Regions from separate parts of the Geodermatophilus sp. SYSU D00691 genome, predicted to be linked through region 3. Evidence: predicted binding sites of a transcription regulator. Region 3 holds the regulator's gene; each other region holds the start of a gene.
The links. Region 3 encodes LexA, which represses DNA repair genes until DNA is damaged. Its sites were predicted from a motif close to TCGAACANNTGTTCGA; they were not measured.
Positions count from the first base shown of each region.

Region 1: a site for LexA is predicted at 1,908-1,923, ahead of ACI797_RS04615 (DUF222 domain-containing protein). Genes of this name have one in related genera too.
Region 2: a site for LexA is predicted at 1,611-1,626, ahead of ACI797_RS13615 (DUF222 domain-containing protein). Genes of this name have one in related genera too.

Region 1 is NZ_JBJGYZ010000004.1:194,571-197,813, forward strand. Features, by position in the region: gene ACI797_RS04615 (DUF222 domain-containing protein) at 1-1,666, opposite strand, end outside; gene ACI797_RS04620 (DUF2786 domain-containing protein) at 2,051-3,243, opposite strand, start outside.
Region 2 is NZ_JBJGYZ010000016.1:62,381-65,623, reverse strand. Features, by position in the region: gene ACI797_RS13620 (calcium:proton antiporter) at 1-330, opposite strand, end outside; gene ACI797_RS13615 (DUF222 domain-containing protein) at 365-1,582, opposite strand; gene ACI797_RS13610 (hypothetical protein) at 1,873-2,100, opposite strand; gene deoC (deoxyribose-phosphate aldolase) at 2,180-3,175, shown strand; gene ACI797_RS13600 (aldehyde dehydrogenase family protein) at 3,183-3,243, shown strand, end outside.
Region 3 is NZ_JBJGYZ010000038.1:48,714-51,956, forward strand. Features, by position in the region: gene ACI797_RS23070 (hypothetical protein) at 1-383, opposite strand, end outside; gene ACI797_RS23075 (LysM peptidoglycan-binding domain-containing protein) at 521-1,108, opposite strand; gene lexA (transcriptional repressor LexA) at 1,328-2,137, shown strand; gene ACI797_RS23085 (hypothetical protein) at 2,151-3,188, opposite strand; gene ACI797_RS23090 (phosphatase PAP2 family protein) at 3,193-3,243, opposite strand, start outside.

The DNA.
Region 1 (3,243 bases), on a different contig from region 3:
CGGTGGGCCCCGGCGCCGGAGGTGTGCCCCGGTGCGGCGGGATGCCGGGCCGGGCGCCGGCTCGGGCGCTGCCGGCCCGCGCGTTCCCGGGGCGCCTGCTGCCGGGGCGCCCGCTGTCAGGGCGGGGAGCGGGACGGCGTGGCGCGAGGGCGGGACGGCGGGGTCGCCGGCGCGATCGGCGACGGGGTGCAGGTCCGGCGGCGTCGGTGGTCGGTCCCTCGGTGGGCAGGGCGTCAGCGGGCGGTGCCTCGGTGCGCGGTGAGTCGGTGGGGCGGCGGCCGGGCGTCGTGTCGAAGGGGGCGATGCCGGCGAACGCCTGGTCGGTGGCCGCATCGGTGGACTCCAGGCCGGTGAGACCGCCGGCGAAGGTGGCGTCCGCGGTGCCCCACACGCGCCGGCCGTCCGGGGCGGTGACCACCAGGCGGCCGCTCTGCCGGCTCATGACCAGGTCCTCGTCGTGGACCAGGCCGTGGTCGGTGTCGCAGAGCAGGACCAGGTTCGCCAGGTCGGTGCGGCCGCCGTGCAGCCAGTGCCGCACGTGGTGGGCGTGCAGCCGTTCGATGCGGGACTCGGGGCAGCCCGGCCGGATGCAGCCGCCGTCGCGGCGCAGCAGCGCCCGGCGCTGGGCCTTGGTCGCCAGCCGCTTGCGCCGGCCCACGGCGAGCGGTTCGCGGCCGCTGGAGATCATCGCGACGACGGTGGCCTCGCACAGCAGCCGGCGGGCCGTGGCGCCGGTGATCGCCGGGCCGCCCTCGAAGTACGCCCGTCCGGCGGCGGTGTCGTCGGCGAGCACCGCGGCGTCGGCGTGCACGACGACCTCCCGCCGCGGCGGGTCGCCGGGGCGGCGGTCGAGGTCGACGCGGGCCCGGCTGAGGGAGCAGAGCGCGGCGACCCGGCGGGCGGTGGTGCGCTCGCGGGCCAGGCCGACCGCGGCGTCCTCGGCGCAGCGCTCCTCGACCTCCCGGTCGACGGTGCCGCCGGCGGCGCGGACCTGCTCGTGCCGCGCCCGGGCCCTGTTGCTCTGCGCCCGCTCGCGGCGGGCCTCGCGCTCGGCCAGGGAGTCGATGGCGGTCATCAGGCCCGCCCCGTCGTCGGCGCGGCCGCGCACCCGCAGGGTGAAGAACCCGTCGCCGTCGGTGGAGTACTCGAAGACGAGGTCGTTCTCCGGGTGGTGCACCGCGGGGAAGCGGGGCCTGCCGCCGGCGTCGGTGTCGGGGTGGTCGGAGTGGGGATCGGCCCGGCGCCAGGCGCGGGCGAATCGCTCGACCTGGCTGGCGGTGGCGTCGATCGCGAACTCCAGCAGCGAGGCCTCCGTGTCCGGGGCGGCGACGCGGGTGATCGCGCGGACCTTGGAGTAGGACAGCCGGCCGGCGGCGAACGCGCCCTCGATCCGGGGCAGCTCGCGCAGGGCCCGGGCGACGCGGACGTGCTCGCGTGCGGCGCCGGGGCCGAGGCCGCACTGCCAGGCCAGCCAGTGCGCGCAGGACTTGATGCCAACGCCGTGCCAGCCGCCGCGCTCGTCGAACTCGGCCACCAGCCGCAGCCAGGCGGCGCTGGCCGCGGCCAACCGCACGGCTCCCGAGGTGATCGCCCAGGCGAGCTCCTTGAGGGGCGAGCCGGACGGGTGCTCGGCGACGACGTCGTCGCCCACGCTGGTCGAATGCATGTTCGAACGGTAGCGCCTACGGCTGACAGAACCCGCAGGTCAAGTCGCTACAACGGATGGCCGAAGGTGCACTGGCGCCAGGGGTGGTGGGACACGCTCGACGCGCCGATCGACGCCGTGGGACGTTCCCGCGGGAACGTCGGGGACGCGTCAGCGGAGGGGCGACCGTCGGCGGCCGACGTCCGCGTGGCCGAGGGCACCTGGCTGGCGAACCAGCTGCCGTGGCGGTGCCGGCACTCACCCGACAGGTCGTTCGACGCCGTGGGCCGGGGGCGCGGGGCCGCCCCCCCCCGGCCCGCCCCGCCCCCGCACCCGCCCCCCCCCCCCCCGCCCCCCCCGGGGCCGCCCCCCGCGCGCGCCCCGGCCCCGCCGCGAGCGCCAGGATCACGAGCCCCAGCGCAGGGACGACCGCCGGGTGCCGACGTCGGCGCGGTCGGCGGCGGCCTGACCGGCGAACCAGCCGCCGCCGTCGACCGAGGCGCGGCTGCGGCTGCTGCGCACGCGCGGGAAGAGCTCCGTGAACGCCGACTCGACCGCCGCCTGGCGGCTGCGCAGCACCGGCAGGAGGTCGACCCCCTTCTCCGCGGCCGCTTCTGCGGTGGCCTGCTGCCGAGCCTTCGTCAGCCGCTCCCCGATCCGGTGCGCGTACCCGAGCAGGAACGCCCGGCGGAACGACCGCGACGCCGACCGCTGCCCCGCCCGGCGCTCGGCCGCGGTCAGCGCCTGCGCGACCTGGAGCAGCAGCGAGGTGAAGAGGAGCTCGACGGCGTCGAGGTCGGCGGGCATCCCGACCAGGTTGGCGATGCCCAACGAGCGGTACCAGACCAGCCGCACGTCGTTGGCCTCCGCGACCGCGCCGAGCAGCTGCATCTTCGCCCGCACGTACGGGTCGTCGACGTGCACCCGCCGCGTGCCCACCCCCGCCGGCGCGGGACCCGCGCCGGCGTCCAGCAACGCGGCGTCCACCGCGTGCCGGGCCATCAGCTCCTGCGCCTTGGCGGTCAGCGCCTCGGCCTCCTCGGGGAACTCCGTCGACTCCGCCTTCGCCAGCAGTCCGCGGATCCGCCGCAGCACCCGGGCGTCGTCCGCCGACGGCGCATCGGCCACGGCACGGGCCGCCGGCCACCGGGACGGCGGCGGCACCAGCTGGTCGATGCGGGCGGCACCGCCCAGCACGCCGACGAGCCGGAGCACGATCCGCCACGCCTCGGCGGCCGGTCGCCGGTGGGCCCCCTGCCAGGCGGCGACGACGTCGGGCGCCCCGGGCGGCAGGGCACCGAGGTCGTGCAGCTGCGCGAGCCACGTGTCCGGCGCCCGCCGCTTGGCGTCGCTGCGCCGGGCGTGCTCGCCGATCAGGGCGACGGCGAGCGGCACGGAGGCCGCCGTCGCCTCCCGGCGGGCGGCGTGCACCAGGTCGGCCGGCTGCCAGCCGCGCTCCCACGCCTCGTCCAGCGCCGCCGCCAGCGCACGGGTCGCGATACCGCCGGGGTCGACGCTCGGGTGGTGGACCGCCAGCGCATCGGCCAGCTCCTGCGCCACCCCGGCATCGCCGAGCACGCCGTTGCGGTTGCGGAGGA
Region 2 (3,243 bases), on a different contig from region 3:
GTTGCACGTGATCATCACCGCCGCGAACACGGTGTCCCGCGCCAGCGAGGCGGCGTCGTCGCCGCCGGAGATCATCAGCGTGACGATCAGGGCGACCTCGATGACGGTCACCGCCACGGCGAGGACCAGCGACCCGAACGGCTCCCCCACCCGGTGGGCGACCACCTCCGCGTGGTGCACGGCGGACAGCACGGCGCCGATCAGGAACACCGCGACGAGCAGCTCGACGGCGACCGGCAGCGACCGGCCCCAGGTGACCCCGAGGACGACCAGCGACAGGAGCGGGACGACCGTGGTCCAGGTCAGCAGCGGGTGCCGCGCGGTCGCCATGCGCCCACGCTGGCACATCCGGTGACCGGGAGGCTCAGCCGGCGCGGGCGAGGTGGGGGTCGTCGGCGGGTGGCCGGATCACCAGGATCTCGGTGCCGTCGGGGCGGTAGGTGTGCCACCGGCCGGCGTCGTCGCGGTGGATGCGGAAGCCGTGGTGGACCTGGGTGTGGTGCCGTTCGCAGAGCAGCCCGGAGTTCTCCAGCGACGTCTCGCCGCCGAGCGCCCAGGCCAGCAGGTGGTGGACCTCGCACCAGTGGTGCGGGGCGTCGCAGCCGGCGAACACACACGTCGTGTCGCGGGCGATCACCGCCTTGCGCAGCGCCGGGGTGACCAGGCGCCGGGTGCGGCCCAGGTCGAGCGGCTCGCCGTGGGGGCCGAGCACGATCCGGGTGAGGTCGGCGTCGCAGGCCGCCCACCGGGCCCGCGCCGCGGAGAGGACCGCGCCGAAGCCGGTGCGGGCGGCGCCCCGGCCGGTCGCCGGGTCGAGCAGGTCGGCGAGGTCGACGGTGACCGCGACCTGCGGCTTGACCGTGCGCAGCAGCGGCAGCGTGCCGCAGCCGAGGTGGAGGTCGGCCAGCTGCACCGCGGCGTCGGCCTGCCGCCGCGCCAGGCTCCGCTCATCGCCGGCCGGCCGGTGGGCCTGCTCGAGGGCGGCGATGGCGGCCTGGAACCTCTCCCCGCCGACCGCGTCCAGCTCGCCGCGGAAGAACAGCCGCCCGTCGGCCCGCCGGGTGAAGGTCAGCGACCGCTGCTCGGTGGGGTCGGGTTCGGGCCCGTCGGTGTCGAGCCGCTCGAGGAAGGCGTGCACCAGGTCGTCGAGCTCGGCGTGCGCGTGGCCGAGCGCGAAGGTCACCAGCTGCTGGGCGATGCCGGCCAGGTCGCCGTCGGCCTCGGCGATCAGCCGCAGGTGACGGGGCTGGGTGAGCTGCCCGATCACCGCCACCTGGTCGCCGGTCAGCGCCCCGGCCGCGTGCGCCGCCGCCACCGCGGGCAGCAGCTCCAGCGCGCGGCCGTTGCGCACCACCTGCGAGGCGGCGGCCCTGGCCAGCCGGCCGTGCCCGCGCAGCCAGGCCTGCGCCGACTTGTGCCCGTCGCGCTCGAACGCCTGGGCGTTCTCCGCGGCCCGCACCCGCCGGGCGATCTCGGCGTCCAACCGGTTCCGGACCGCGAGCAGCTCCCGGGTGTCGTCGAGCAGCGCCGACCCGCGCCCGTGCAGGTCCTCAGCGGCGAGCGCGTCCAGCGCCGACGTCATCTCGTCCACCGGAACACCTCCCACCCGCTCGATCACGTGTTCGAAGTCTACCGCCGAGTCAGCTCTGCTGCCTCCTGAATCCCAGCTCAGCTGCCTGTCCACAGAAGGGCGAGAGGCGTTGACAGGTGGCTCTCCCAGGTCGTCGGTCCGCGGCTCGGCGCCGAACCGCGCGCGGTACTGCTGGGGGCTCATCAGCTGGGCGCTCTCGTCAGGGTCGCCGTCCGGAAAGGCACCGGGTACACGCACCGGCCGGACGCCCATCCCGTCGCGATCCAGCGCCTCGTCCGGGTTCACGTGCAGGAGTTGGTACGCCGCTCGAGCAGGAGGGGCGTCCGTGAACGGGGAAACTCGCGCGACCCGTCGTCGGTGACCGCCCGCCGGATCGGCGGCTCCCACGCGTCGTCGTCCCACCCGTGCAGCAGGAGCGCGCCATCGGGCGCCACCTCGCTCTCGGCGCCGTCAGCGCGCAGGTCCCGGCCGAGTCGCTCGACCGAGAAGGTCGCGAACTCCTCGCGCACGGGCTCTCCTGTCGTCGGCCTGCTCCTGCCGGGTGAGCGGCGTCGTGGCGCGTCCACCGAGCAGGGGACAATGATCGGCATGACCCACGTGCTCGAGCCCGACGCGCCGTCGGCGTACGCCCGGCCGATCGCCGGGCCGCTGCCGCCGTACGACGACGTCACCCGGTCCGACTCGGCGTTCCGCACCTTCCTGCACGGGCTGCCCGGCGTCGACCAGGTCGGCGCGGAGGCCCGGGCCGCCCAGCTCGGCACCCGCTCGATCAAGACCACCGCCAAGGCGTGGGCCATCGACACCGCCATCTCGATGGTCGACCTCACCACCCTCGAGGGCGCCGACACCCCGGGCAAGGTCCGCAGCCTGGCCGCCAAGGCGCGCCGTCCCGACCCCACCGACCTCACCGCCCCGCGGGTCGCCGCCGTGTGCGTCTACGGCGACCTCGCCGGCGTGGCGAAGGAGGCCCTGGAAGGCACCGGCATCCACGTCGCCGCCGTCGCCACGGCCTTCCCGAGCGGCCGTGCCAGCCGCGCGGTCAAGCTCGCCGACGTGAAGGACGCGGTGGCCAACGGCGCCGACGAGATCGACATGGTCATCGACCGGGGCGCCTTCCTCGCCGGCCGCTACCGCGACGTCTACGAGGAGATCGTGGCGGTCAAGGAGGCCTGCGGCGACGCGCACCTCAAGGTCATCCTCGAGACCGGCGAGCTGGTCACGCTCGACAACGTCCGCCGCGCCAGCTGGCTGGCGATGCTCGCCGGCGGGGACTTCATCAAGACCTCGACCGGCAAGGTCTCCCCCGCCGCCACCCTGCCGGTCTGCCTGGTGATGCTCGAGGCCGTGCGCGACTTCCGCGCCGCCACCGGCCGGCAGATCGGCGTCAAGCCCGCCGGCGGCATCCGGACGACGAAGGACGCCGTCAAGCACCTGGTGATGGTCAACGAGGTCGCCGGCGCCGACTGGCTCACCCCCGACTGGTTCCGCTTCGGCGCCTCCAGCCTGCTCAACGACCTGCTCCTGCAGCGGCAGAAGCTGCGCACCGGCCACTACTCCGGCCCCGACTACGTCAGCGTGGACTGAGACCCAGATGACCAGCGTCTTCGAGTACGCCCCCGCCCCCGAGTCCCGCTCCATCGTCGACATCGCGC
Region 3 (3,243 bases):
GACACGGCGCCGGCGCGCGCGGCGCCCGGCGCCGCGGGACGGCCCCGACGGGCGGGGCCGGTGGCGGAGACGTCGGTCAGGCGCATGCTGCGCGTCGCGGCCATGTCCTCCCCGACGGCCTCGGTGGCGGTCGCGACCGCGTTCACGGCCGGCGCGGGCGCCACGGTCAGGTGGCGCTCCGGCAGGCGCAGGCAGTCGAGGCCGGTCCACACCGACTCCTCGACGCCGCCCACGGCGAGCCGCACCCACACCTGGCACCCGCCCTCGGCGTCGTGGCGCCAGCCGAGCAGCGAACCGGGCAGCCACTCGCCCGCCGAGTAGACCTCGACGGCCTGGGGTGAACTGGTGAACACCGCTGCACGACTCTCGATGGCGCCTGGCACGCGACGACCGTATGCGCCGGAGTCAGTACACAGCGTGAAGCTACGGGTACTGAGGGTTGACGAAGTCGGCACCTCGATCTTGTCGGTGTCCTTGCGGCACCCGCTCGGCTCGGAGGTGGCGCCCGGCCGGTCGGCGCTCACGGCAGTTCGAGGACCTGCCCCGGCACCAGCTCGGTGCCGTCGAGGTGGTTGACCCGCTGCAGCGCGTCGACGACGGCGCGGACGTCCTCGTCGCCGGCCACCGCGCCGGCGATGGACCACAGCGTGTCCCCCGGCTGGACCACGACCCGGCTCTCCCCCACCAGCTGCAGCCCGTCCTCGCCGCCGCCGGTGACCAGCGGACCCAGCCAGGAGCCCACCGCCACCCCGGCACCCAGGGCCAGCGCGACCGCCATCCGCCGGGCGCGCCGGGTCAACCGGAGCGGGGCCGGCTCCGGGCGCGTCGCAGCGGCCCGCGGGGGAGCGGTGCAGCCACCGCCCCGCACGGGCCGCACCGGGGCGGCCGGACCCGTGGCGGGGACCTGCCCGCCCGGCGCGGGCCGGCGGGGCCGGGGGGCCGGCGGGGTCGCGGCCGGCGCCCTCCCGGCCCCGGCACGCGGCGCGGACTGCGGCGCCCTGGCCGGCCGCGCCACCTCGGGCGGGCAGGCGACGGAGCGCAGCGACGGGCGCCAGGGCGCCTGCACCGACTCGTCGAACTCCAGCACGGCCTGCTGCACGCTTCCCACGGCCACTCCTCCCGGATGTTGCGGATCCCCGACGTTCCCGAACAGGTGTTCGAATCGAACGTCCGTGCGATGTCTACCGGAGGCCGCCGACAGAAGCGACCCGACACGGCCTGGCTTCGAACGTGTGTTTGATAGTTCGCGTCGACAGCGCTACCGTCTGCTACCGACGACGACGGACGCGCGGGACGGCTGCACCGGCCCGGCGGGCGAGGAGGAGACGTGGCGAGCACGAGGGGGACGTCGGGCGGACGCCGGGCACCCGGCGACGGCGGCACGGGCACCCGGCGCCGCGCCGCGGGCGCCGGCGAGCCGGCCGGGGCGACCGGGACCGCGACGGAGGAGCGGACCGCGGCCGTGCGCGCCTTCCCCGACCGCGGCGAGGCCGGCGACGGGCTCACCCAGCGGCAGCGCCGCGTCCTGGAGGTCATCCGCGACTCCGTCGAGCGGCGCGGCTACCCGCCCTCGGTGCGCGAGATCGGCGAGGCGGTCGGGCTGTCGTCGGCCTCCTCCGTGGCGCACCAGCTCTCGGTGCTGCAGAAGAAGGGCTGGCTGCGCCGCGACCCCAACCGCCCCCGCGCCCTCGACGTGCGGCTGCCCGGCGAGCAGTCCCTGCCGGCCGCGGCGGCCACCGGCAACGACGACACCGCCGTGCCGGCACCCACCTACGTCCCCCTCGTCGGCCGGATCGCCGCCGGCGGCCCGGTGCTCGCCGAGCAGGCCGTGGAGGACGTCTTCCCGCTGCCGCGCGAGCTCGTCGGCGACGGCACGCTGTTCATGCTCAAGGTCGCCGGTGACTCCATGGTCGAGGCCGCGATCTGCGACGGCGACTGGGTCGTCGTGCGCCAGCAGCCCACGGCCGAGAACGGCGAGATCGTCGCGGCCATGATCGACGGCGAGGCCACGGTCAAGACCTACAAGCGCCGCGACGGGCACGTGTGGCTGCTGCCGCACAACCCGGCGTACGAGCCCATCCCGGGTGACGACGCGACGATCCTCGGCCGGGTCGTCACCGTCCTGCGCCGGGTCTGACCGCTCGGCGGGGCTAGTCCCCGCTCCACCGGAGTCGCCGGAACAGGCTGCCCACGCCGACCACCAGCGTGGCGACCGCGGCGGCGACCAGAGCGGCGGTGAACGTGGGCGGCCCCCCGGCGGGGTCGCCCGTGACCGCCGCCGACGCCGCGGCGGCCACCGGCTCGAGCTGGGCCGTGGTCGGCACGACGGTCACGTCCCCCGGCAGGCCCTCACCGGCGACGACGAGCTGGCGGTCGTCCGCGCTGAAGCTGATCGCCTCGCCCTGCGGCGCGGGCGGCAGCGGCACGCGCACCGGCTCCCCGGCCAGCGCGCCGGGCACGTCCGACCCGCTCAGCGGCCAGACGTAGGCGTCGGTGTAGGTGCGCAGCGCCAGCAGGCGGCCGTCCCGCGACACCGCTCCCCCGGTCGCCATGAGCTGACCGGCACGGCCGACCGGGCCGCCCTCGGTGCCGGTCAGCGTGAAGGTCACGGTGCCCACCCGCTCCAGCGCCACGGTCCCGCCGTCGGCCGGCGGCGCGGTGGGCCGGTAGAGCCCGCTGGCGCCGAGCACCTCCTTGGTGACGAGGTACGGCGTCCCGTCCGGGGCGAGCAGCAGCGACTCCGCGTCGTGCGGCCCGTCGGGATAGGTCAGCCGGTACACGCCGGTGGTCCCGTCCGGGCGCAGCGCCAGCACGGCCACGGAGGGCCGCTCCAGCCGGTTGTCGCCGATGTCGGCCACCCAGACGGTGCCGTCGGCGCCGACCGCGAGGTCCTCGGGGTCGTAGGGGTCCACCGCACCGGTCCGGACCTCCACCACCGCGCAGGCGGTGTCGAGGACGACGACGGAGAGCTGCTGGCCGCCGTCGTCGAGGGCCACCATGCGGTCGCCCACGACCACCAGGCCCGAGAGCTCGGCCAGCCGGGGGTCGGTCACCTGGCACAGCGTCTGCGGTGCGGCGGTGTCGGTGGCCGCCTGCGGCGTCTCGGCGGGGGCGGCCGCGGCCGGGACGGCGGCGCCGAGCACGAGCGCGCCGGCGAACGCGCCGGCCCTCAGCAGGCGCGCGGGCACGCCACTACGCGGGCCGGCCGTCTCTGGCACGAACCCAGCGTGACAGAACCGTCGC